Regions from separate parts of the Paenibacillus sp. PvR098 genome, predicted to be linked through region 1. Evidence: riboswitches for the same ligand, from Rfam matches in the RefSeq annotation. Region 1 holds a riboswitch; each other region holds the start of a gene.

Evidence for each region. Region 1 has a riboswitch for cyclic di-GMP ahead of JOE45_RS07605 (methyl-accepting chemotaxis protein). Riboswitches for the same ligand answer to the same signal wherever they lie in the genome.
Region 2: another riboswitch for cyclic di-GMP. It lies ahead of JOE45_RS03095 (sensor domain-containing diguanylate cyclase); the one in region 1 lies ahead of JOE45_RS07605 (methyl-accepting chemotaxis protein).
Region 3: another riboswitch for cyclic di-GMP. It lies ahead of pelF (GT4 family glycosyltransferase PelF); the one in region 1 lies ahead of JOE45_RS07605 (methyl-accepting chemotaxis protein).
Region 4: another riboswitch for cyclic di-GMP. It lies ahead of JOE45_RS09635 (methyl-accepting chemotaxis protein); the one in region 1 lies ahead of JOE45_RS07605 (methyl-accepting chemotaxis protein).

The regions. Positions count from the first base shown of each region.
Region 1 is NZ_JAFIBU010000001.1:1,518,833-1,524,493, forward strand. It holds gene JOE45_RS07600 (HD-GYP domain-containing protein) at 1-824, opposite strand, end outside; gene JOE45_RS07605 (methyl-accepting chemotaxis protein) at 859-2,448, opposite strand; cyclic di-GMP riboswitch class I at 2,663-2,745, opposite strand; gene JOE45_RS07610 (hypothetical protein) at 3,188-3,388, shown strand; gene nthB (nitrile hydratase subunit beta) at 3,605-4,273, opposite strand; gene JOE45_RS07620 (TRAP transporter substrate-binding protein) at 4,359-5,381, opposite strand; gene JOE45_RS07625 (isochorismatase family protein) at 5,413-5,661, opposite strand, start outside.
Region 2 is NZ_JAFIBU010000001.1:617,497-623,157, forward strand. It holds gene JOE45_RS03085 (stalk domain-containing protein) at 1-1,039, shown strand, start outside; gene JOE45_RS03090 (cyclase family protein) at 1,167-1,688, shown strand; gene JOE45_RS03095 (sensor domain-containing diguanylate cyclase) at 1,818-2,702, opposite strand; cyclic di-GMP riboswitch class I at 2,798-2,892, opposite strand; gene JOE45_RS03100 (iron-containing alcohol dehydrogenase family protein) at 3,066-4,151, shown strand; gene JOE45_RS03105 (PIG-L deacetylase family protein) at 4,347-5,003, shown strand; gene JOE45_RS03110 (hypothetical protein) at 5,070-5,369, shown strand; gene JOE45_RS03115 (hypothetical protein) at 5,393-5,661, shown strand, end outside.
Region 3 is NZ_JAFIBU010000001.1:2,212,349-2,218,009, reverse strand. It holds gene JOE45_RS11060 (sensor histidine kinase) at 1-790, shown strand, start outside; gene JOE45_RS11055 (hypothetical protein) at 1,012-1,269, shown strand; gene JOE45_RS11050 (hypothetical protein) at 1,296-1,892, shown strand; cyclic di-GMP riboswitch class II at 2,040-2,123, shown strand; gene pelF (GT4 family glycosyltransferase PelF) at 2,159-3,922, shown strand; gene JOE45_RS11040 (hypothetical protein) at 3,954-4,280, shown strand; gene JOE45_RS11035 (hypothetical protein) at 4,300-5,280, shown strand; gene JOE45_RS11030 (hypothetical protein) at 5,273-5,661, shown strand, end outside.
Region 4 is NZ_JAFIBU010000001.1:1,920,246-1,925,906, reverse strand. It holds gene JOE45_RS09655 (DUF423 domain-containing protein) at 1-129, shown strand, start outside; gene JOE45_RS09650 (putative bifunctional diguanylate cyclase/phosphodiesterase) at 280-2,223, shown strand; gene JOE45_RS09645 (hypothetical protein) at 2,242-2,742, opposite strand; gene JOE45_RS23510 (hypothetical protein) at 2,900-3,034, shown strand; gene JOE45_RS09640 (helix-turn-helix domain-containing protein) at 3,404-3,589, shown strand; cyclic di-GMP riboswitch class I at 3,786-3,871, shown strand; gene JOE45_RS09635 (methyl-accepting chemotaxis protein) at 3,960-5,661, shown strand, end outside.

The DNA of each region.
Region 1 (5,661 bases):
GTTCCCGGAGAATAGGCAGGAACGGCCCTCACGAAGGCCTGTATTACTTCGACATTATAGGAGATGCTGCTTAATGCCATCACCATCTCCATAGCATCGTGAGGAGGAGTATCTCCCGTTTGATTCTCGTACACATTGCACACTCCGCATATTTGGGCATAGGGGTGGAAAGCCTCCCCGCTGATCGACCGTGGGTATCCTTGGCCGTCGAGGGTTTCATGATGCTGGTATGCGATATGGGCAGATAATAAACTGATTTCGCGAATACTCCGCAGGACAGTAAATCCGGCCTCCGGATGCTCCCTTCCCACACTATTCACCGCTTTTCCTATATCATGAAGCAAACATCCCAATGCAAGATCCCGGAGCATTAATTCGTTATAGCCAAGAATTTTACCCACTTGCAGGGACAGTATCGCTACATTGACCGCATGGGCATAAGGTTTTAGTTCCACGGCCAACGTTGTAGAGGGTACGGGCAAAACAAGGGACCGGCTTTTGATTTCCTGGATAAGACGTCCTGTTCCTTGAAGTAATTTTATAGTGGGCATCTGCTTCTTTAATTTTACGGCATTGAAGGCTTCCTGAACCGACTGCACAATATCCATCCATGATGGAATATCGATCATTTCCTCCAGTGTAATTCCTTTGGATTCGGCGTCTTCAACAATCAAATTTTTGATGCCAATTTGAACTAATCTTTCCAAATATTTAGGATGAATGGTCTGGTTTGCGGACAGCAGCATACGGCGCTGACTGTCATATACCGGCTTCGCCAACTGCATGGTCCTGTCATCATATTCAGTGATAGGAATCAATCTCACAGTGTTCATTCCCCTTCTATAATAATTAAATCACTTATCTAACTCTAAAAATTGATACGGCACTATTCAATTCATCCGCAAGCCCTGCAAGGGATTGAGCTGTAGATGCGGTTTCCTCGGAAGCTGCTGCCGCTTCTTCTGTTGAGGCGGAGATACTTTCGATCGATGCGAGCACCTCCGAGGATTGAGCAGACTGTTCTTCGCTCGCCGCGGCGATTTCCGTTACCTTGTGGGCGGATTCATTAACCATCGTGATAATATGCTCAAATGCTTCCCCGGTTTTTTGCGACGATACGACGCCTTCCCCTACGGCTTTCACACTTTGCTGGGTATTCACCTGCATCCCTTTAATTATAGCCGTGATTTGCTTGGTCGCTTCACCGCTGCGTTCGGCCAACTTACGTACCTCGTCCGCAACAACCGCAAACCCCCGGCCCTGGTCTCCAGCGCGAGCCGCCTCAATCGCCGCATTCAGAGCTAATAGATTCGTTTGCTCGGCAATATCGTCAATGACTTCAATAATTTCCCCAATTTTATTCGAATCTTCTTCGAGGCGGGACATTTGCTGATTGACTAGCTGCATACCTTCAATCGAGAAACGGACCACTTTGCCGCCTTCCTGCGCAATTCCTACCGTGCTGTTGGACAATTCAGAGGCTTGCTCAGCACCCTTAGCTACTGAGTCAATGGCGTTAGACAATTCCTTGAACAATTCGTTCATCGTTTGAGCGTCATTGGCCTGACTGGTTGTACCGCTCGCAATCTCCTCGGTGGTAGCGGATATTTGCTGGGACGCTGCAGCGACGCTTTCCGCTGATGCCATAATCCCGCTAACCGTTGTTCTTAAGCTTAGCACCATGTCATTGATCGAATTAGCCAACTGCCCTATCTCGTCTTTCGTATCGATATCCGCTGTTTCTCTTAAATCGCCTCCGGCTACTTTATCGACTAACCCCACCACGCGATTCAAAGGACGTGAAATAATTTGAGAGATGAAGTAACCGAATCCAATACTGAAGAGCAGGGAAGCAAGGATAATCGTTATCGTAATGGTTCGGGAGCTTGCGTAAGTAGCATTGGCCTCCTGATTCGCTTTTTCCGCGGTCTGAATGTTTAAGGAAATTAACTCCTGTAAAATCGTTTCGGCTTGGTCGCCTACTTCTCTAAAACCGGGAGCAAGTCTTAAATATCCTTCCACATCTCCGGCATGAGCGGATTGAATCGCCTGATCCAATATCCCTTTATAAGCTTGCCATGCGGGGTCAAATTTCTTTAACAATTCCTGTGCTTGCGAGTCCAAGCCTGTTTTGCTGTATTTATCGATGTTTGCGTCAATTTGTATTTTAAGTTCTTGTATCCTTTGTTCATAATTATTTTTAGCCTCAGGCGTATTCGCTACGAAGTTCATATCGCGAATATTCACTCTGATTCGTTGATACAAAATTTGTGAACTGGAAAGATCATTAATCGGTATTAAACGATCATTATAAGTGATCGTGATCTCGTCATTTAATTTACCCATGTTATTTAATCCAAAGAACCCCACACATGCAAGCAGGATGGCCATAAAGACAAATGCTGAAATCAATTTCACAGACGTTTTCAAATCATAAAACCATTTCATTAGTAGTAAGCCCCTTTTTTAATTTATAAAACCTTAGCGTCATATCCCCATTTTCAACAGAAGACCCATCACCACCAACATCAATTTGACGAATTTAAAAATAAAAACTCCATTCCGTTCTAGCATGTCGATGATTTCCTGCAATGATATGATCTTTCATATTTTTCTATTTTATGGTCAAAAAAAGGACCCCCAAAGGGTCCTGTTCTCCCCCATTGGCAACCCGGCCGTCATAGCTAGCACCTTAGACCCGTGGCTTTGCGCCCTTACCTTTCGGCAAGTTTGCCTTTATCAAATAGAATTTAGGTAATAATAACCATACATCAAAATACACTGAATCAAAAACAAATGTCAATAATCATTGGATTTTGTCGAAAAATGTACAAATATTTTTGAAAAGTATCAGAATTATTATTTGTTTACATGATCTTACAGTCCCGTTATCCAGTACATATAGTCTGATGGTCTTAATTATAGTTTTCACACCCATAACCAAACTGCGGTTTGTGTTCCAGCATCTACGGATGAATTGGCGACTGTTCCATAACAGCACCTCTAATGAATAAACTGCTATATTCTAAAGTAATCAGTTCATCCCAATCGTTAACTATGTAAAGCAGATAACGTATGAAGCATCCGTTGATGCGTCATAGGTGCCAGCCCAGTTGACGAATTTCATAATCTTCTGTAATAATAAATCGTAGTTAAAAACAAAAAACAATAGCAGGAGAAACTTTCTATGGACCATAATATGGAAATGTTAATCGACTTGTTCGACAAGTATACGAATGAACAAATGGCTGATTTGTCCGACTTTTCGTATGAAGGCCGGAATATGACCCGGGATGAGACGCTTGTTATCGTGTCAACCCTTCGGGCTTCCCGCATAGCCAGAGGATATATCAACGGCGGACGTACAAGGCAAAGGGAATCGAACTAGCCTATGAAGCAACCTAAAAACCAACAGATTGCCACTGAGCATCTGTTGGTTTTATTTAGTTCAGCTAAGCTTCCAGTTTATCTCGCCATTCCAAACTTCTTGGCGAGTTTCCCGGTTAACTTGTTCGAGTCAGCGACTTTAGCGAACGGTATACTCCGGTAAAACGTCCACACAAAATAAGGTTTTTTCCCGTACGTGGGCAAATCGCTTTCAGATTCAAATGGTAGCAGGCTGCAAGTAGCTCTCCCATAGGTCAATCAGAACCTTATCTTTTCTTGGCGTATCCGGCCCCCATAAATCCGAAGCATCAAATTCAACAAGGTATACGGGTTCTTTAATCGCTTGTTCGGAATAAATATTGGTCTCTGGCAATTTGTAATTCCCATGGATTTCTTTTACGCATCCCATTTTCCCTTTGGCATAACTGGGTAATCGGATATGTCCCTTCGAATGGATAAGCTTCGTTATAACTGTATCCCCCGGCTTAAATTTTGGAGCTGATTCGCGAGTGATGTTCAGAGCCGTTTTGTTGTCGCGAACGTATTTCAATTGAGTCAATGCGTTCAGAAGATCCTGGTTTTCATCAAGAGAAAATCCCTTCTTTATTTCCTGTATCTCTACATCATTCAGAACGCCTTTCTCAATTAACAAGATCAATAAGCCATATAACCATTTTTCGTAGTACGAGAAGGCCAAGTAAAAATCGGGTTTGACTCTTTCAACCGCATAACGGACTTCATCCAGATTAATTACATTTTTTTTACTTAGAGTAACAAGCATCGCCCGCATTTTACCTTCCCAATCTGCATGAAAAACCGGTTCATTTTCCTCACGTACTATTTGTCCAAAACCTTGCATTCCGCCCATATCATGTACACCGTTCATGTCAAATACCCCTTTCTATATCACTCACCTATAAAAGTGAGACGAGGGCGAAATCATCCTCGTCTGATTAATAGTGTTCCTGTTATTATTTGCGGATCGTTTCAATGAATTCTTTAATTAGCGTATTAGCCGAGTATTTAGCATAGACTTCATCTCGTATCGCATTGAAGCTTTCCGTATTGGTCAGTTCGGTAACGTTTACTCCTAATTTTTTCAGTTCTACCAGGTTTTTATGTTCACGCTCTATCGCTTCTTGATTTCCCCAATCAATGGCAGCTTGCATCGCCTCTGCCACGATTTTTTGATCTTCCGCCGACATTTGATCGTGTATCATTTTACTCATGACTACGATGCCGGGAAATGCCATATGGTTCGTAATTGTTAAATCTTTTGCGATTTCATAATATTTTTCCGAGAACAGTGCATCGGTGTCAATATCGATTCCGTCGATCACTCCGGATTGTAAGGAAGTGTATATTTCAGGCAGCGGTATTGGCGTAGGCCCTGCCCCTACGGTTCTCCAGAAGTCCAGAATGGACGGGCTTCCAAGCACGCGGATTTTCTTCCCCTTCAAATCTTCCGGGCTGTCAACAAAGCCCTCCTTCATGAAAACCTGACGGATTCCCGTCGTTAAGTATGCCAATCCCTGAATCCCGTTTTTACTCAATTCATCCAGAATTTTTTGCGCAGGCTCTGTCTTCGTTGCCGCTGTCGTTTCTTCCAGATTCTTAAACAGAAATGGCATGCTCCATGCATTAAAAGCTTCAGCACGGGTACTCATATACGCGTTAGTGATAATTCCGAATTCCAGTGTTCCGCTTTCTAACTGCTGCACCATGTCTTTCTCAGCTCCAAGCTGACCTGCCGGAAAAATATCCACCTTCATGCGGCCATTGGAACGAGCCTGTAATTCTTCATTAAATTTTTCCGAGGTTTTGTGCCAGACGTGAGTAGGCTGCGTGATATGCGTTAGTTTGAATGAATACGTTTTACCGCTCTGTTCTTGATCAGATCCCTGATTGGATGGCGCCTCTCCTCCTCCACACGCGCTAAGAAGAATGGACGAGCCTAACATCGCAGCTAATGTGAGTGATAACGTTTTTTTCATGTGGTGATACCCCCCAATTTTTAATGGATCACTAAACAGCAGGTTCAATCTTATCAAAATACTCCAAAACTTCTTCAATACTAACTACTTCAGCATACTTCGCCTGAAGGTCAAACAGACTTTGTTCATGTGCCATTTGTGAACGGTCTCCAACAGCCTCCCTTACAACAATGGGACGGAAACCGGAGGATATTCCGTCAACTGCCGACGCACGTACGCAACCGCTGGTTGAGCATCCTGTGAGAATAACAGTATCAACCCCTTGAGACACTAACCGGGA
Region 2 (5,661 bases), 900 kb from region 1:
ACCTTCCGATCGCGCAAGATATGCCGGATATTCCTTTGGCGTCGGGGAGGATGTTTCCTTCTATACCGGAACGCTCGTGGAGTCTGTCGATGCGTTGTTTGACGCGCCGTATCACCGCAAGCCCTTCTTAATGCCTCATGTTACGGAGGCAGGAATTGAAATGGTCGGGGATTATGTCGTCATCATGTTTGGCTACGGGGAAGAAACCGAGCTGCAGATGACTGTATCTCCGGCTCCAGGAGATCCTTATGTTCCACTGGATTTTGACGGTTATGAAACTCCGGATCCGATTCGCATGCACCCAGCAAGAGAATATCCAGTCGGTTATCCGCTCATGGCTCTTGTTTCGGGAAGCGATATCGAAAAGGTGCAGCTGCTCGAATCCACTCTGAAGGATGAATCGGGACAACCGGTAAAGCTGCTGCTTAACAGTCCGAGTAACGACAATCAATTGAAAAACAGCGTGATCCTGATTCCGGCCGAGCCACTGAAGCCGGACATGCTGTATTCCGCTTATGTGAGGCTGAATGTAACCGAGAACGGCCTTTCTAGAACAATTCAGAAAGCTTGGGATTTTCACACGGAGCCGGTTTCTGGCATTGGAAAGCAAAAACTACACAAGGACGTTGCGGCCTATGTCAGGTTGACGAAGCAACAAGGCGGCATCAATCATGTGGTTACTTTCAAGCTGGATGATGATGATTATACGCTGGATGATGTATCGTATCTACTGAAGAGGCAGCCGTTTATTCTGGAAGGGACGTCCTATTTATGGGTGAGAGACTTGGCCGATGCTCTAGGAGCTTCCGTCACTTGGGATGACAGCCGCAAAGCCGCGATCTACACCAAGAACGGCCGAGAAATCACTTTCTTTACGGGACGTAACGTATATTCTATTAATGGGAAGGAATATACGACCGACTCACCGGCCCGATTGGAGGAGGAGCTCACAATGATCCCGGTTCGTTTACTTTCAGAAGTATTGGGAGCTCATGTAGAATACATGCAGGAAACGCGGAGCGTTAAGATCATGTATTGACACTCCTAGCTTAAGCTGTGTTTTGTCCCACGGGTAAGGCACAGCAAAATAAAGCACAGCTGATCAAGATCGTAGATGCAGTTAGGTTAAATTAAGACTAACGAGGGTCACATCTGGAGGTTACACCATGAGGGTTATTGATTTATCGGAGCCAATATTTCATAGAATGCCTGTTTATCCAGGCGATCCGGAAGTGAAAGTTGAAGTGATCCATTCCTACGAGAAGCAATCATGGGAGCTGCGTCAATTGACTTTGGGAACGCATACCGGTACTCATGTAGATGCTTTTTCGCATATGCATAGGCAGGGTAAAGCCATCGATGAGATTCCTATTGAACGTTTTTTCGGGACGTCACAAGTTGTAAGTTTATTCTCGGAATGGCCGGTGAATAAAGGATTATTTTTTAAAGAAGAAATCGGGATGGAGTGGTTTGAACGCATCCATCAATCAAGCCCGACTTTTGTAGGAGGGAAGATCACGGAGGATTTGGAAAGGGCACTTCTTGGCATTGGAATCATAACTTATACCAACTTGGTTCATTTGGAATTGCTGCCATTAGGCAAAGACTTCATGTTTTATGGCTTTCCTCTTCACATTAAGCAGGGCGATGGGTCTCCTGTGAGAGCCGTTGCTGTACTTGATACATAACAGAGCACAATGTCGACCATAGAATAAACGCCCAAAAAGGAATCCCATGGTTAGCGCAGGGATTCCTTTTTGGCCGGAAAGCCGTCGGTTATATGAGAAAGTTATCCTCGCTTACAGCTTAGTCATTGTTCACACGATACAAATCATGTTCCGTCCGTTATTTTTTGCTGAATACAGCGCTTTATCGGTTTCTTCCATCATATCTTGCATGTTGAAATCGGATGATTTGGTAATGATACCCATGGATACGGTTACAGTTAGAGTTAAATCCCCCACAGGAATTTGTAAATCTTGTATCGCGGAATGAACTCTTCTCGCGACGCTCAATGCTTCTGCTTCATCTGTTTCCGGTAAGAGTATGGCGAACTCTTCTCCGCCGATCCTAGCGCAAATATCCGTTTCTCTTGTGTTTTCAAGCACGGTATCTGCTATTTTGATCAATACTTCATCTCCAACAAAATGGCCGTGACGATCGTTTATATTTTTGAAGCGGTCGATGTCCAAAATGATAAAAGAAATGGGATGATGATATCGACTGGCTCTAGCCATTTCTTCTATAAATTTCTTTTCCAAATATCTGCGGTTGTGAAGAGAGGTTAGAGTATCTGATATCGCTAACTCGATTAATTTTTCTTCCATGATTTTACGTTCTGTAATATTGATGTGAGAAATCGTAGCACCCTTAATTTCCGATTTGACAAGAAGAGGAGTCACATTCATCAAGAACCATCTTTTCTCATACGCGGAATCACAGGGGTACTCATAAGTAAAGTTCGGCTTGTTCCCAAAGAGAACGGAGAGGATTCCTTCGAGCACTTCTCTGTTTTCTCCACAATAATCAAAATAATTGGCACCGATACCGCAAGCGGCCAAATCACCGCCATTATTGGAGGCAAACGAAATCCACGACTCATTGACAAAAATAATCGTTCCTTTTGTATCGATCAAAGCAATCTGGTCTATCAGTGAGTTCACAATAGCAAGACTCAAGTGTTCAACATTAGATGAAACCATGACCAATCGCCCCTAACCAGCAGAATCTCGAAATAGGTATACATGAACACCTCTCAATCCGCAAAAATAACCCCCCAGAATAAGGGGGGCCTCATACTGGCAGCTGGCTGGCATATTGTACAAGAAGATGTACAGTTTAGCCCCTGTAGTTTTGCGGCCTTATTTTTCAATAAGTGTGCCCGTCATATTGTATTTGTTTCTTGATCATTAATACAAAGTCATCTTTATCCTTTATTATAATCTTGTTATGTTAAGTTGTCACTGCGGTTTCGACAAATAACAACATTAAATGCGAACTATTTCTTGATATAATGTAGATATGGCTATTTAAATATCCAGACACTATCCGCAGGAGGAAAGACAATGAATGGAGTTCACTTCGTTTTGGGATCCCCAAACGCCTACATCCACGAACCTGGTATTTTGCGTAAGGCTGGAGAATGGATAGGAAAATACGGCAGATCCGTATTTATCGTAAGCGGCGAGAAATCTTGGAACAGCTGCGGAAGCCGGTTGGCCTTCAGCTTGGATGAGTCGGGAATTCGTTATGAGATGCATCGATACCGTGGAGAATGTTCCTATGAAGAAATGGAACGATTGAAAGCGCTTGTGGATTCGGGTGTAGATCTGATCTGCGGCGTGGGGGGCGGGAAAGTAATGGATACCTCTAAAGCTCTGGCTGATGCCCTAGGCAAACCGTTTGTGGCCATCCCCACCTTGGCTGCAACATGTGCAGCTGTCGCCAATCTATCGATCATGTACACTGAAGACGGTGTTTACTTGAATTTTCCCGTTTATGTCCGGGGGACGCTGCTTTGTTTAGTGGATACGGAGATCATTGCACAAGCTCCTGCTCGTTATTTGGCCGCGGGCATTGCGGATACATTGGCGAAGTGGATCGAAGCGCCGATGTCTGCCACCGGGAGAAAGCATAATCTCCCAACGATTGGCGGACTTCAGGCGGCCAAGCTTTGTTATGACACGCTGATTCAGCACAGCGCACAGGCGCTGGAGGATGCCCGACAAGGAATACCAAGCGAAGCGCTTCAGCAAGTTATCGATGCGAATATTTTATTCAGCGGATTGGTAGGCGGGCTTGGAGAAGACAATTGCCGAACAGCAGCGGCTCATGCGATACATAATGGTCTGACCGCCATCCAAGACACCCATGAGGCTTATCATGGGGAAAAGGTGGCATACGGCATTTTAGTACAACTTGTCTTGGAACACCGGTCAAAGCATGAGATGGACGAGATGCTGGCGTTTTATAAAGAAGTCGGGCTCCCGCATCGGCTTGACCAGATAGGAATTCATAGGGAGTTAACGAATGAGGAATGGAATGAGATTGCGCGGGTGTCGCTTCTTCCGGAAGGCACGATGGCTAATATGCCGTTTGCCATTTCAAGCGAGATGGTCATCCGTGCGATTAGAGAAGTAGAGAGCTGGTAACGAGTTATCATCGCAGGGAATACCCATGACAAATGTCATGGGTATTTTTGTTGCCTATTAAAATATGACTAGCTCTCTCCGCGTTAACCGTTTCTTTTAGCCATTGATTTACATACACCTATCATAGAAAAAGAAAAGGTATCCGTCTGTTTAAAATAATCTTACTAACATCACAGAAAGGAGAGATGACCAATAATGAAGAAACACGTCCTTATTATTGCTGCTCATCCTGACGATGAACTGCTGGGCTCGGGAGGGACGATAAAAAAATTGATTCAAAATGGATTTGAGGTGATTACTGTCATCACCGCCAGGGGCCGACCGGAGGAAGATCATCATATACGGCAGTTTGCCATGAGAGCGAACCAGCATTTGGGGATCAAAGATGTTATTTTTTTGAATTTCCCCAATTTGGAATTGGAATGCTCTCCGCTGCATGTAATTAACAAAAACATCGAAAAAATAATTCTTCAGTATGACCCTGCTATGATTTTTACTCACCATTACGGTGATTTAAACCGAGATCATCAAATTACGTATCAAGCCGTAATGACGGCTGTGCGGCCCCTCCCCGGCAGCTCTCCCATAGAAATATTATGTTTTGAAACGGTGTCCTCCACTGAATGGACAGGGCATACCAATGATAAAACATTTAAACCCAATTATTACGTTGACATCAGCGATACGATATATGACAAACTGGCTGCACTAAAGCATTACGAAGTCGAGATGCGTTCGTTTCCTCATCCGCGGTCCTATGATGGAGTGACGTATTTAGCCCGTGTCCGTGGAATGACGGTTGGGGTCCCTTATGCGGAAGCATTCGAAATCATACGAAAGATATGGAAATGACGAAATGAGCATACATCCATAGCATGTTGATTCCGTATGGATTATTCATTTGAGGAGGAAGCACGTATGAGTACAACGAGTTCAGGCTCTACATTACCCGAGAACGAAATGTTTATAGAGATGCTTGGCCAACATATTCTAATCGTTACCAAATCGGCGCAGTTAAATATTTTGGGTCAAACATTCAGGGGCATATTTACCGGCAAGCTATGCCATGTTGCAGACGGCTACATCACGCTCGATCCGGTTATTATCAAAATGTTTAATGCGCCTTTTTATCGTTTTCCTACACCGCTCCAATACCCGATTGAGCAAATCGCCAATTTTATGCCGTTTGATCCCGAGACCCGTTTGCCGCTAACTTAAATCAGATATGGAGGTCATCATTTATGCATGATAGGCAGGCACATGATATCCACATCCTTCGTCGAAAGTCCATAAGTGAAGCTTTTGAACAGGGTATTGGAAGAAGGGTGTTCCTCTTGATTCCTCAGTATCCCTTCATGATGATTGGACGAATCGATAGAATGGTTAGCGATTTTGTGGTTCTCGAAGCGGAAACAACAAATATTAACGAATTGGACGGACGTATGATCAGCGTTCATATTGATCAAATTGAAGTGTTTTATATTGAAGGAAAACACGGTGTAAAGATTCC
Region 3 (5,661 bases), 690 kb from region 1:
AAAGCAGGAGTCGGATGCTTTGACTCTGCGGCTGGCGGCCTCCAATGAAGAGCTTGAGCGAAAGGTATCGGAGCGCACGAGGCAGTTGACTGAATCGCACCAGGCCAACTCTCGTCTTATGCACAATATCGCCCATGATTTGAGAGCGCCAATCGCTCTTATTCGCCGTCGGGCGAAGCAGCTGGCGGCTTACGTGTCTCCGGAGGGCACGGCTGATCTAGTGGTGATTGAGCAGCAGTCAGAATGGGCGATCAAGCTGGCACAAAATCTAAACGACCTCGCCAGTTTTCAAGAAAGAGAGATGCGCTTTTCACCCGTATTCGTTAAAGCTATCGATCTGATGCGATTTTTGTATAAACGAACGGAACCTGTTATTCGGGGAAGCGGGTTCCAATGGTCGCACAAGCCGCTCGATGAGCTGTTCGAGGGGGACGTGCTTGTCGTGAGGGCGGACTTGTTTTTGATCGAACGATTGATCGATAATTTGATATCCAATTCTCTCAAATTTACACTTCCCGGCCGTAGGATTAGCCTATCCTATCGCATGGTTGGGGCGATTCTTGAAATCATCTTCGAAAACGAAGCGAATCCGCTTGACGAAAAGGCACTGGAGAGGATATTTGAACGGTTCTATAAGGCGGGTTTATCCGAGGTTGGAAGCGGCATCGGACTAGCTGTATGCCGGGAGATTGTTCGACTGCACGGAGGAGAAATCCACGTCTCCCAATCGGAAGAGGGCAGGATCCAGTTTTTTGTCCGGCTGCCGATGGAATCATCGGGTAAGGACTAATCGCTTGGATATCAGGCGATGTAAACAAACGTAATAATATATATTTCTTGACTGTTCAGGCCGTCCCTTTGGGGCGGTCTGTTTGTTTATATGAATGCATACATATGTAGCAGTTCCATAATGTAGAATTCATTTATAGGAAACCGGGGGGATACCATATCGATACGGAGCAGACAAGGCTGGAATGCGAGCTAGAAGACTGGAAAGAACGTAATCGAACGTTGATGGAAGAGATCCGGCAAATCGAAGAGCAATATCCTTTCTATCTAACGAATGATTATGAAAAAGAAGCTGCCTCTTTGCTGTTGGTATGCCAGATAGAGTACACGAAAAAATTATATGTCTTGCTTAAGCAATTGCGAGAAGAAGACAAGCTGCACGAACAGTTATTGCTCGAAAAATATAAGAGTCTGGAAAGCTTGAAAAGTGTCCTTCAAGAAGCATCGAACCTGATCCGTAAAGCGATAGCGGAGTATTAGCGCAATAAAAAAAGGAGGAACTAGAAATGGGTTCAGACGAGTGGGAAAAGCCAAAGGGTGAAGAGTACCGATATCTCCAGCAGCATATTGAAGAGGAGAGGCAGCTGAATGGTGAATTGCTCGCAAAGCTGGCTACATTAAAGAGAGGGCTTCAACTTCCCGAAGTGGATGAGGAATATATTGTTTTGATCCGAAAGAAAACGAAAGAATCGGTGCTTCTGCTGCACGGGCAAAACGAGGTGGACGTGCTCGCATTACATGAGAGCTACAAACGAAAAAAGCTGGGCCGTGAGCAAGAAATCGCAATTGTGGAACAAGAAATCCACAAGAAGAAGCAAATGCTGGGCATGCTGCTGAACGAAGTGGAGAAGGCTTCGGGGAAAATTGCTGCAGCTCATTCTCAAATCAAAAAGGAAGATACGGACAAGTCATCAAAGTCTGAAGCTTTAAAGAAGAACTATATAGCAGGGAAAAGAGCGGGTGAGGATTTGCACGATCAAGAGGGTAAGCTGCTGATCGCCGAAGGCGATCTGATTACGATGGAAGTTATAGAAAAAGCCAAGCGTTTAAACCTTCTAACGCAGCTTATTTTGCATATGAATATGCTTACACAGAGTAAGTAGGATAAGTCTTAAGGAAGAATCTATAGTTCTTTTGACCTATAAGTGGGAAGAAATGATGACTTGACAAAATATTTGTTTCGTGAGATACATATTGTATCAATGATAATGGGTATATAGATGTGCTTCGTCATATTTTTCGAAAAAATTACAAGCAATGGAAGCGTTGAAGTCTACTCCTTATGTGGGCACTTGGAGCAGACAGAGCTATTAGTGCAACCGGCCATTTTTCGCTAGACGAAAAATGTTTTCATGGGACGGTGTTCGGTATGAAAAATAAGCTCACAGTTATGCTTTTAACGGAAGGAACTTATCCCTACTTCCAAGGCGGCGTCAGCACTTGGTGTGATATATTAGTCAAACAGCTGAGCATGGTGGATTACGTCATCTTCAGTGTGGTGGCTGACCCGTTCATTACCCCTCAATTCGAAAAACCCCAAAATACGCAAATAACCCAAATGCCCTTGTGGGGAACAGAGGAACCCTGTGAGCATCTAAAAATACCATTCTCTCAAGTCTATCTGTCCAAAAAAAGAACGGTGCACCAGGTAGTTAAAAAACGGTTTATCCCCCTCTTTTCCGATTTGATCAAAGAAATTATCAGCTCGGAAAAAAATCCAACCCGTTTCGGTCAAATTCTCTACGAATTGAATCAATACTTCAGTCAGTACGAATACAAAGAAAGCTTCAAGGCTGAAATTACCTGGGACATCTACAAGGACATTATATTGTCCGCGTGCAAGGATACCCGTACTCATTTGCCGGAACCAGATATTTATGGCATGATTCAAAGCCTTGGCTGGATTTACCGTTTTTTCAACATATTGAACAACCCCATTCCCAAAGTGCATGTATCCCATTCCTCGGCGGCAGCTTTCTGCGGTATTCCTGCCGTGTTGGCCAAAATGGCGCATAAAACTCCACTGCTTTTAACCGAGCATGGCGTGTATCTCCGGGAACAATATTTGTCATTATCCAAGAGAGGACTGTCCTCTTTTTTAAATACGTTTTTGATACGGCTAGTATCTTCCATTGTCAGTTTGAATTACACCTTTGCGGATCAGGTTTCTCCCGTATGCGAGTACAACACGCGATGGGAGTCCAGGCTCGGGGTGGAGCCGAGTAAAATTAATGTCATTTATAACGGCGTGGACGAACAGATTTTTCGGGAGGGTCCCATTCGGAGAAATGAGCATCCGACGGTTGTGACGGTTGCGCGTATCGACCCGAACAAGGATATATTAACGTTGGTTCAAGCTGCTTTTACGGTAAAACAGCAGATCCCGGATGTACGATTTGTGATTCACGGAAGCGTGGCGGTGCAGGAATACTATGAAGAATGCCTCGCCTTGCGGGATAAATTGGATTTGAATGAGACGATTATTTTTGCGGGACATACTCAGAATATGGCGGCGGCTTATCAGAGCGGCGACGTGGTTGCCCTGTCCAGCATGACGGAAGCATTCCCTTACGCAGTGGTGGAAGGCATGATGACCGCCAAGCCAGTTGTTGCAACTGACGTAGGAGGCATTCGGGAGGCATTGGGTGATACGGGCTTTGTCGTAACCCCTGGACGCAGCGAGGCACTGGCCGATAAAATCATAGTGCTGCTAAAGGATCCTGAATTGAGGAACTCTTTAGGCAAACGGGCCCGGGAGCGGGCGCTTCATTTTCTGACACTGGATAAAGTGCTGGAGAATTATTTGAAAAGCTACATTAAATTGTCTATCTACGCGCACGAAAACGTACCTGCCGCTCGGGGTTTATCTCCCGAACAGCTTCAAAAGCTTCACGCAGAGCAAGCTTATATCTTAATGTCACGAGGATATTACCAGGAGGCGGCAGCCCAGTTTCGTTCGGCCGTAAACATGCTTCCAGCGGCTGTATTTACTCCCGTTTTGATAGGGGAAATCGCGGTATGTTATGAAAGACTCGGGGATCGTGAACGTGCAAGTATGGAGCTGGAGAGGATGAAGTTGCTGATGCAGTTGGCCGGAAACAAACGATTAAACGGTGGAAAGCAAACGGCATAACGGCTGTGCGACTTGGGGGGGCTAATCGATTGTGGATGCGTTGTATAAGAAATTGATATCCGAATCAGAGGATGAGCTTAAGAAGCTGATAGCCGAGAATGAAGAATGGAAGAAAAAGCTTACGGACGTTAGAGAGCATGACGCAATTTCATCCGTCTTTGAAGGAGAAATCTCGTCTCTCATTATGATGTCTCATCTCGAAAACACGAAACAGGTCTACCGTATTACGGAGGAGCTGCGGCAGGAAGAGGAACAGCAAGAACGGATTATTGTAGATAAAAACTTAAAAAAACAACGGTTTAAGCAGCTTCTGCTTGAGACCATTCAAACTGCACGTAGCAAAATGTCGGAGTCTTAAGACGAGAGAAGGGAATTTTATGCCAGAAGGTCCAGAACCAGGGATCCCTGAGGATAACGTCAAAATTCTGTGGAACCAATTTTTTGTCTTGAGACAGCAAATCGAGAACGTGAAGAAAGAAAATATGCAGCTGGAAAAGGAATGGAACGAAAAAAAGCAGCAAGTCAAACCGTCGGTATCCGCACATGTTTATAAAGACCTGATTCTAAAGAAGACGAAAGATGCTGTCGTACTGCTGAATCAACAGAAGGAAGCGGAGCTTGAACGTGTCCGAGCCGAGTTTGCAGCAAGAAAAGCGGAGCAGGAGGAAAGAGCCCGAAAAATAGATGAAGAGCTGCAAATGGTTCAAAATCTGCTTAAAATCATGTTGGATGAACTTGAGCGGGTTGTTCTTCATCAGTTCGATGACGGTATGCCTCCGGATATGAGCACACCCGTGGAGGAGCGGCCTCCACAAGAATCGCATCCCCAGTTAGAGATTCCTGCTGAAGAACCCAAGCAGCAACCAGAAACATTAAGCGGCTTTTGGGATAATATTGACGAATACTTAGGGGAACTTAATGACCGTTCGCATACGGGGGGGCACGGAGTAGATGAAGCCGCGCCAAAGCCCAAGGAACATCTCATCGATTCGGGCTTCCCTTGGGAGCGATCTGAACCTGGGATGCTTCCACAGACGGTTATAGCCGAGCCGCTTACTGCAGCAGCGTCGGATATCTCAGGTCGCGGAAGCAAGGTTGTACCTTTGAAGCCGCAGGCATCGCAGGAGAATAGAAGCGCCGTTTTCCCCTTGACCGAGGAGATCGAGCTGATAAAAAATCAGTATATCGTCGGTAATAAGGCGGGTGAAGATATTTATGATCGCAATGGACAGATTATCGTCAGCAAGAATAGTGTCATTACATCGGATGTGGTGACGAAGGCGGAGGCGGAAGGCAAGATGGCTGACCTTATCGTACAGATGATTTTACCTGGCTTTGGGGATCAGGAGCATGAGTGAAATCGTGAAGGTTCATGCCAAAGGCTTGGTTCGGGAAGAGCAAAGAGAGCTCTTCAACGTACTGATGAAGGATATTCTGAATCGTCATTTGCAGCCCCAAGACATGAATGAAGTCGCCGCTTTGCTCGAATCCATGGGGTGGAACGATCAGCGAACAAGTAAAGAATTCGGCATGAACAATGTATTCGAATTGGCTGAGGTGCTGTGGAATGCCATACAAGACAAGATTGTGTATAGCCCATTTTCCAATGTTGATAAACCCGCAGTGCTGTCTACCGTCTTAGAACTTCTTCGTGCTTTTCTGCGAGGCGTGATCTTTGCTCTGCCGATGGCCATATCTGTATTGTCCATGCTGACCTTGAAATTTTCGCTTTGGTCCAA
Region 4 (5,661 bases), 400 kb from region 1:
GGCAGCCTCTATGTTCTGAGTATAACGGGAATTACTGTGCTTGGGGCCATTACGCCGATTGGCGGCATCGCATTTATATTCGGCTGGCTGTCGCTGGCGCTCGCAGCTTGGAAAAGCTCGTCTAACTAATGGTTCAGCTCAGAAGAGACCGTCCGGTACACCGGGCGGTCTCTTCTTTTAATCATCTAATTAGTATTTCATGCCGGAATAAGGAGGAAAAGGTCGATTTGTGTGGAAGATTATTAAAGAGGAGGCAGGGTGCAAAGGAGGCTGACAGTTATGAATAAGACGACCGATTCCGTAAGAACGGATCAAACCAAGAATAAACCTCTTGTTTCACTCCTCGTATACGGGTATATCACTTTCTGTTTGCTTGTGTCCATGTGGATGCCTGAATCTATATTATGGGCATTTTCCGGTGTGTCTGTGCTTCTGGTCATATATTTATGGCGGCGCGGTTTATCGCTCGAACGGTTCCAACAGTTTGTGAATGACGAGCGAACGCGAATGGAAGAGCAGTTAATCGAAAGTGGGAATGTGCTTCATGCATTGTTCTACCATAATCCGAATCCGGCTGCGATTATGGATCGGCATGGCCGTATAGTGAAGGTGAATGCAGCCGCGGTAAGAGTGCTGGGCTATTCGGAAGAGGAGCTCGCAGGACGGCACTATCTGACGATCCTGCCGGAGGATCAAACAGGTAAGGTTGCCAAACATTTTGCCGATGTGTTTAAAGTAGAGTCTCCTTCCTACAGCATATCCATACTACATAAAAAGGGTTATCCGTTAGAACTGCACGGGACGTCCGTACCCATTAAAGATCAAGAAGAGCAAACGACGGGATCAATCGTCATTTGCCAAGATTTCTCGGCCTCCAAACGGGCGGAGGATCAAATCCGATACCTGGCTTATTATGATGACTTGACTGGGCTACCGAACCGGCGGCTGTTTATGCAGCATTTGAGCGTAGCATCGGCTTCTTCTACACGCCATGGAGGTAAGCTGGCTGTCTTCTTTATTGATATTGACCGGTTCAAAATCATCAATGACAACTTTGGGCACGATTATGGCGATATGCTGCTTGTACAGGTGGCGGAACGGTTTACGAGGTGCTTGACAGATAACGATTTTTTGGCGCGAACGGAAGGTGACGAGTTTGTTTTGTTTTTGTCCGGACTGAGCTCGGCCGGGACAGCGGAACAAGTGGAGAAAATGGCGCGCAAAGTGACTCATCTTTTGGATGAGCCCTTTATGCTGGAGCAATACCAACTGCATATCACGGCAAGCGTCGGTATTGCTATTATGAATACAGAGACTCAAGATACCGGTGCGCTGATGAAATGCGCCGATCTTGCTTTGTCCTGCGCCAAGGAAAAAGGTAAGAACAATTACCAAATTTACAATCATGAAATGAAATCGCTTTCCTTACAGCGTCTGACATTGGACAGTGAATTGAGAAGGGCTATAGCAAGAAAGGAGCTGATCCTTCATTTTCAGCCGCAGATGAATGTCGTGTCCGGACGAATTATCGGCTTCGAAGCTTTAATCCGATGGATGCATCCGGAACGCGGAATGATCCTGCCCGGTCAATTCATTCCCTTTGCCGAAGAAAGTGGGTTGATTGTGTCGATCGGGGATTGGGTGCTTAGGGAGGCATGCAGGCTCAGCGCCGCTTGGCAAAAGGCTGGCCTGCCGCCGATTCCTGTTGCAGTAAATTTGTCTGCCAGGCAGTTTATGCAGAATAATCTGTACGCTAAGGTAAGTGAAGTGCTCTGCGAAACCGGACTTGATCCGTCTTTACTGGAGTTCGAGATTACGGAAAGCAGCACGATGGATATCGATCATGCCACGACACTTCTTCATGAGATGAAAAAGCTCGGGGTCAACATCAGTATCGATGATTTCGGGACGGGGTACAGCTCGTTTAGCTACTTGAAAAAGCTGCCGATCGATAAGCTGAAGATCGACCGCTCCTTCGTCAGCGAGTGTGTGAGCAATCCGAATGACGCTGCGATTGTAGCATCGATCATATCGATGACGAAGCACTTGAACCTGCGTGTGAGCGCAGAAGGGGTTGAGACGGAGGAACAGCTTGAATTTTTGCGAAGCAATCAGTGCGATGAAATTCAAGGCTACTTCTTCAGTCGGCCGGTGTCTGCGGACGAAGCGTTACGCCTCATGGAGCGTCAAGCGGCGTCTGAGGCAAATGAAGGACCGTCCTGAGCGGACGGTATTTCACCATTAATGTATGACATAATCGTCGATTTCGTTGATTTTGAGAAGATATACTTTTTTCTCGTCCACATGATAGACTGTCAAATTACCGCTTGCCGGGTCGACGCTGATGATTCGACAGGGCATGCTGAGCTTGATGCCCTTGCCTTTGACGATGGACAGGCGGATCAAGGTATTGTTTTGCTGAAATGTCATCATTTGTTCCCAGATATGCTTGTGCGGGTCGCTCTCCGGATGGTAAGGTTCTTCAGCTTTGCTGTTCTTTTTATTCAGGGCAGGGGCTGTCTTTGCCTCCGTCGGTATCTCGATTTTCTTGATCGCCGATCCGTTCAAAGCCACTTCGATTCTTTTACCTAATTCCACTCCTTGCTTAATTTGATAATCCTCTATAAGCTTCGTATTTAACAGATGCAACAGCGTTTCCAAGGCACGTCCATTGGTTTCATCCTCAATCATGATGTCCACGTTGAACAAAAACTTGCGCTTGTGCGGATTATCTCTCTCCATTGACGTCACCTCTTTTAATTCGGAATACTTATTTATACTATACCACTTTTTCGGGTTTGAAAGCAGTAGGTCCTTATTGGATACATGCCGACAAAGCACGCTTGGAACCGGACATACATATACTGACAGCATACCCTTGTTAAGAGGAGTGCTTATTATGATACGAATGGAACCGATGGATTTGGGAGGACGCACCGCACTTGCGGTCGAAGTGAAGCTGCCCAAAACAACGCTGCTTGTCGTTACTACAGATAAAGGCTATATTATGTGCGGAGCGCATAATATAATTTAATATGTACCCCAATTCTAATCCCTTATCAAATCGGCAAATTCCGAGTCGGACAAGCGTTTAGCCACTATTCTTTATTTACTGCTAGTTACTTAGAGATTCTTTTAAAGTACTAAAAGTGACCCGTTTTTGTGACTATTTTTGTGACCCTGTGACCAATGATGTGACTCTATTGTGATCAAAGAAGGATTATAAAAAACCGCTGGGCGACGGTATTGCCCTTCCTGATACGTATAAAGGCACTCTCCTAACCGAGGGTGCCTTTGTCTATATTCAATGCAAAGTAGATCTATAGTGTACTTAACATAAGACGATTTAGGAATAGGACAACTCAAAACGAGCATATGTCGTAGCAAAGAGAGGTGAACAATCATGGAGGATAACGGTAAAGTCATGTTGGGTGTGAAGGACATCATGAGGAAAATGGGCATCGGGCGAGATCGGGCTTATGAGATCATTAAGAGCGGCCAATTTCCTTCTAAAAAATTAGGACGGAGATATTTAGTGCATGAGCAAGTATTTGAAAACTGGCTAAAAAGTTCAGGTTCTATTAATTAGCTAAATATGGTATTTTTTCAGAGTCGGTGTATGTGGCAGAATGAGTTGACAATATGTCACATCGATACTGGCTCCATTTTTGTGGCCTTATGTTTGATCTTTTGTTCGGCGAAAAAATAAATACAATAATTACCTAAAATGTGTTTATTTTTTCGACAAAATCTGATATATTAGATATTAGGATTGAAGTCCTATAATTAGATAAAGGCAAATCCGTCGAAAGTCGGAGACGCAAAGCCACGGATCTAAAGCTTAAGAAGCTATGATCGCCGGGTTACCGAATATAGTTAACCGTAAACAAGGTGGCTATTTCATTATGGAATAGCCACTTTTATTTTACTATTGAGAAATCAGAAAGAGAGTGTTATTTATGAAATTTAAGATTGGGAAAAAGCTATTCTTCAGAAAAAAATTATCAATAAGATGGACGGTTGGAAAAAAGTTGGTTGGCGGATTTTTATGTGTATCCATACTTCTTGGAATGGTTAGTTTTATCTCGTATTACAATATCAATAAGGTAGAAGAATCGTTCTCCGATCTGGTTGATCGCCGGGCAGCGATATTGGCCAATGCAAAAGATATCCAGTATAATGCTTCTCAGCAAGTCGCAGGTATGCGAGGGGTGTTACTACAGGAAGAAGGCTCCGAAGAAATCGTATCTACGGCTATTAATGCAATGAATGAAGAAATAAAGGTTACATACGAAATGGTTCAAAGACCAGAGCTTTTGGAAGCGCTACAAACGCTTCAAATATTTAATGCCGAATTCCAAAGCAATGCAGATGCAGTCATCAATTTGATGAAAAGCAATCCGGCTGAGGCGAATCGTCATTCCGTTCAAGTCTTATTTCCTTTGTCAGGAAAAATTAGAGACATATCAAATCAAGTAGCTATGGATCAAGCCCATAATATGGAAGAGGGAAGTAAAGCGAATTCTGACTTGGTCAGTTCCGTACTCACAACGGTCATTACCCTGAGCATTGTTAGTTTCGTTCTGGCTATTGTAATCGGTGTAATCATTTCTCGAATGATTACAAGACCCATTGCAGCCATAGCAGAAGGTGCTCAAAAAATTTCACAGGGTATCCTTATAGAAGGTGATATTAAAGTGAAAAACCGTGATGAAATTGGCGATTTGGCGATTTCCTTTAATCTGATGAAACAAAATCTTCGTCATTTGATCGGCGAAGTCGGAATGAATTCTGAGCAGGTTGCCGCAACAGCGCAAGAATTATCTGCGAGTGCTGAACAGACTAGTAAAGCGACGGAACAAATTTCAATGGCCATTCAAGAAGTGGCTTTAGGGTCAGAAAAGCAGGTTCAAAGCGCTACAGAAGCCAATGAGGCAGCGGCAGAAATTTCGAGAGGGATGAATCAGGCTGCAGTGTCTATTCAGTCAGTAGCCGATTTGACGATGACGGCAAGCGATAAAGCGAATGCAGGCAATCAAGTGGTATCCCAGGCTGTAGAGCAAATGAACAGTATGCAGCGCTCAGCTGGTCACACAGCAGAGGTAATTAATGCACTTGGTGAAAAATCAAAGGAAATTGGCCACATTGTACAGATGATTACGGAAATTGCGAATCAAACAAACTTACTCGCTTTAAATGCTGCAATAGAAGCTGCGCGCGCAGGGGAACATGGACGAGGGTTTGCTGTGGTAGCTGATGAAGTAAGGAAATTAGCGGAACAATCAGGTAACGCGGCAGGCCAAATTCGCAATCTGATCGGGGAGGTTCAAGCCGAAGCGGACAAAGCTGTACAATCCATGAATGAAGGCGCATCTATCGTCAAAGAAGGAATTCACATGGTTCATCTGAGCGGTGAGTCCTTCAGGGATATTGTAAAGGCGATTGAACAGGTTGTCTCTGAATCTCAAGAGGTATCCGCTATTATCGAACAAGTGAATTCGAGTGGGCAAAACATGGCGGAGATGATGGAAGGCGTAGCTCACATTGCCGAGCAATCGTCAGGAAATACTCAGAACGTGGCTGCTTCAGCAGAAGAACAAAATGCCTCGATGGAGGAAATATCAGCTTCTGCGGAAGCTTTAACCAGAATGGCTCAAGATC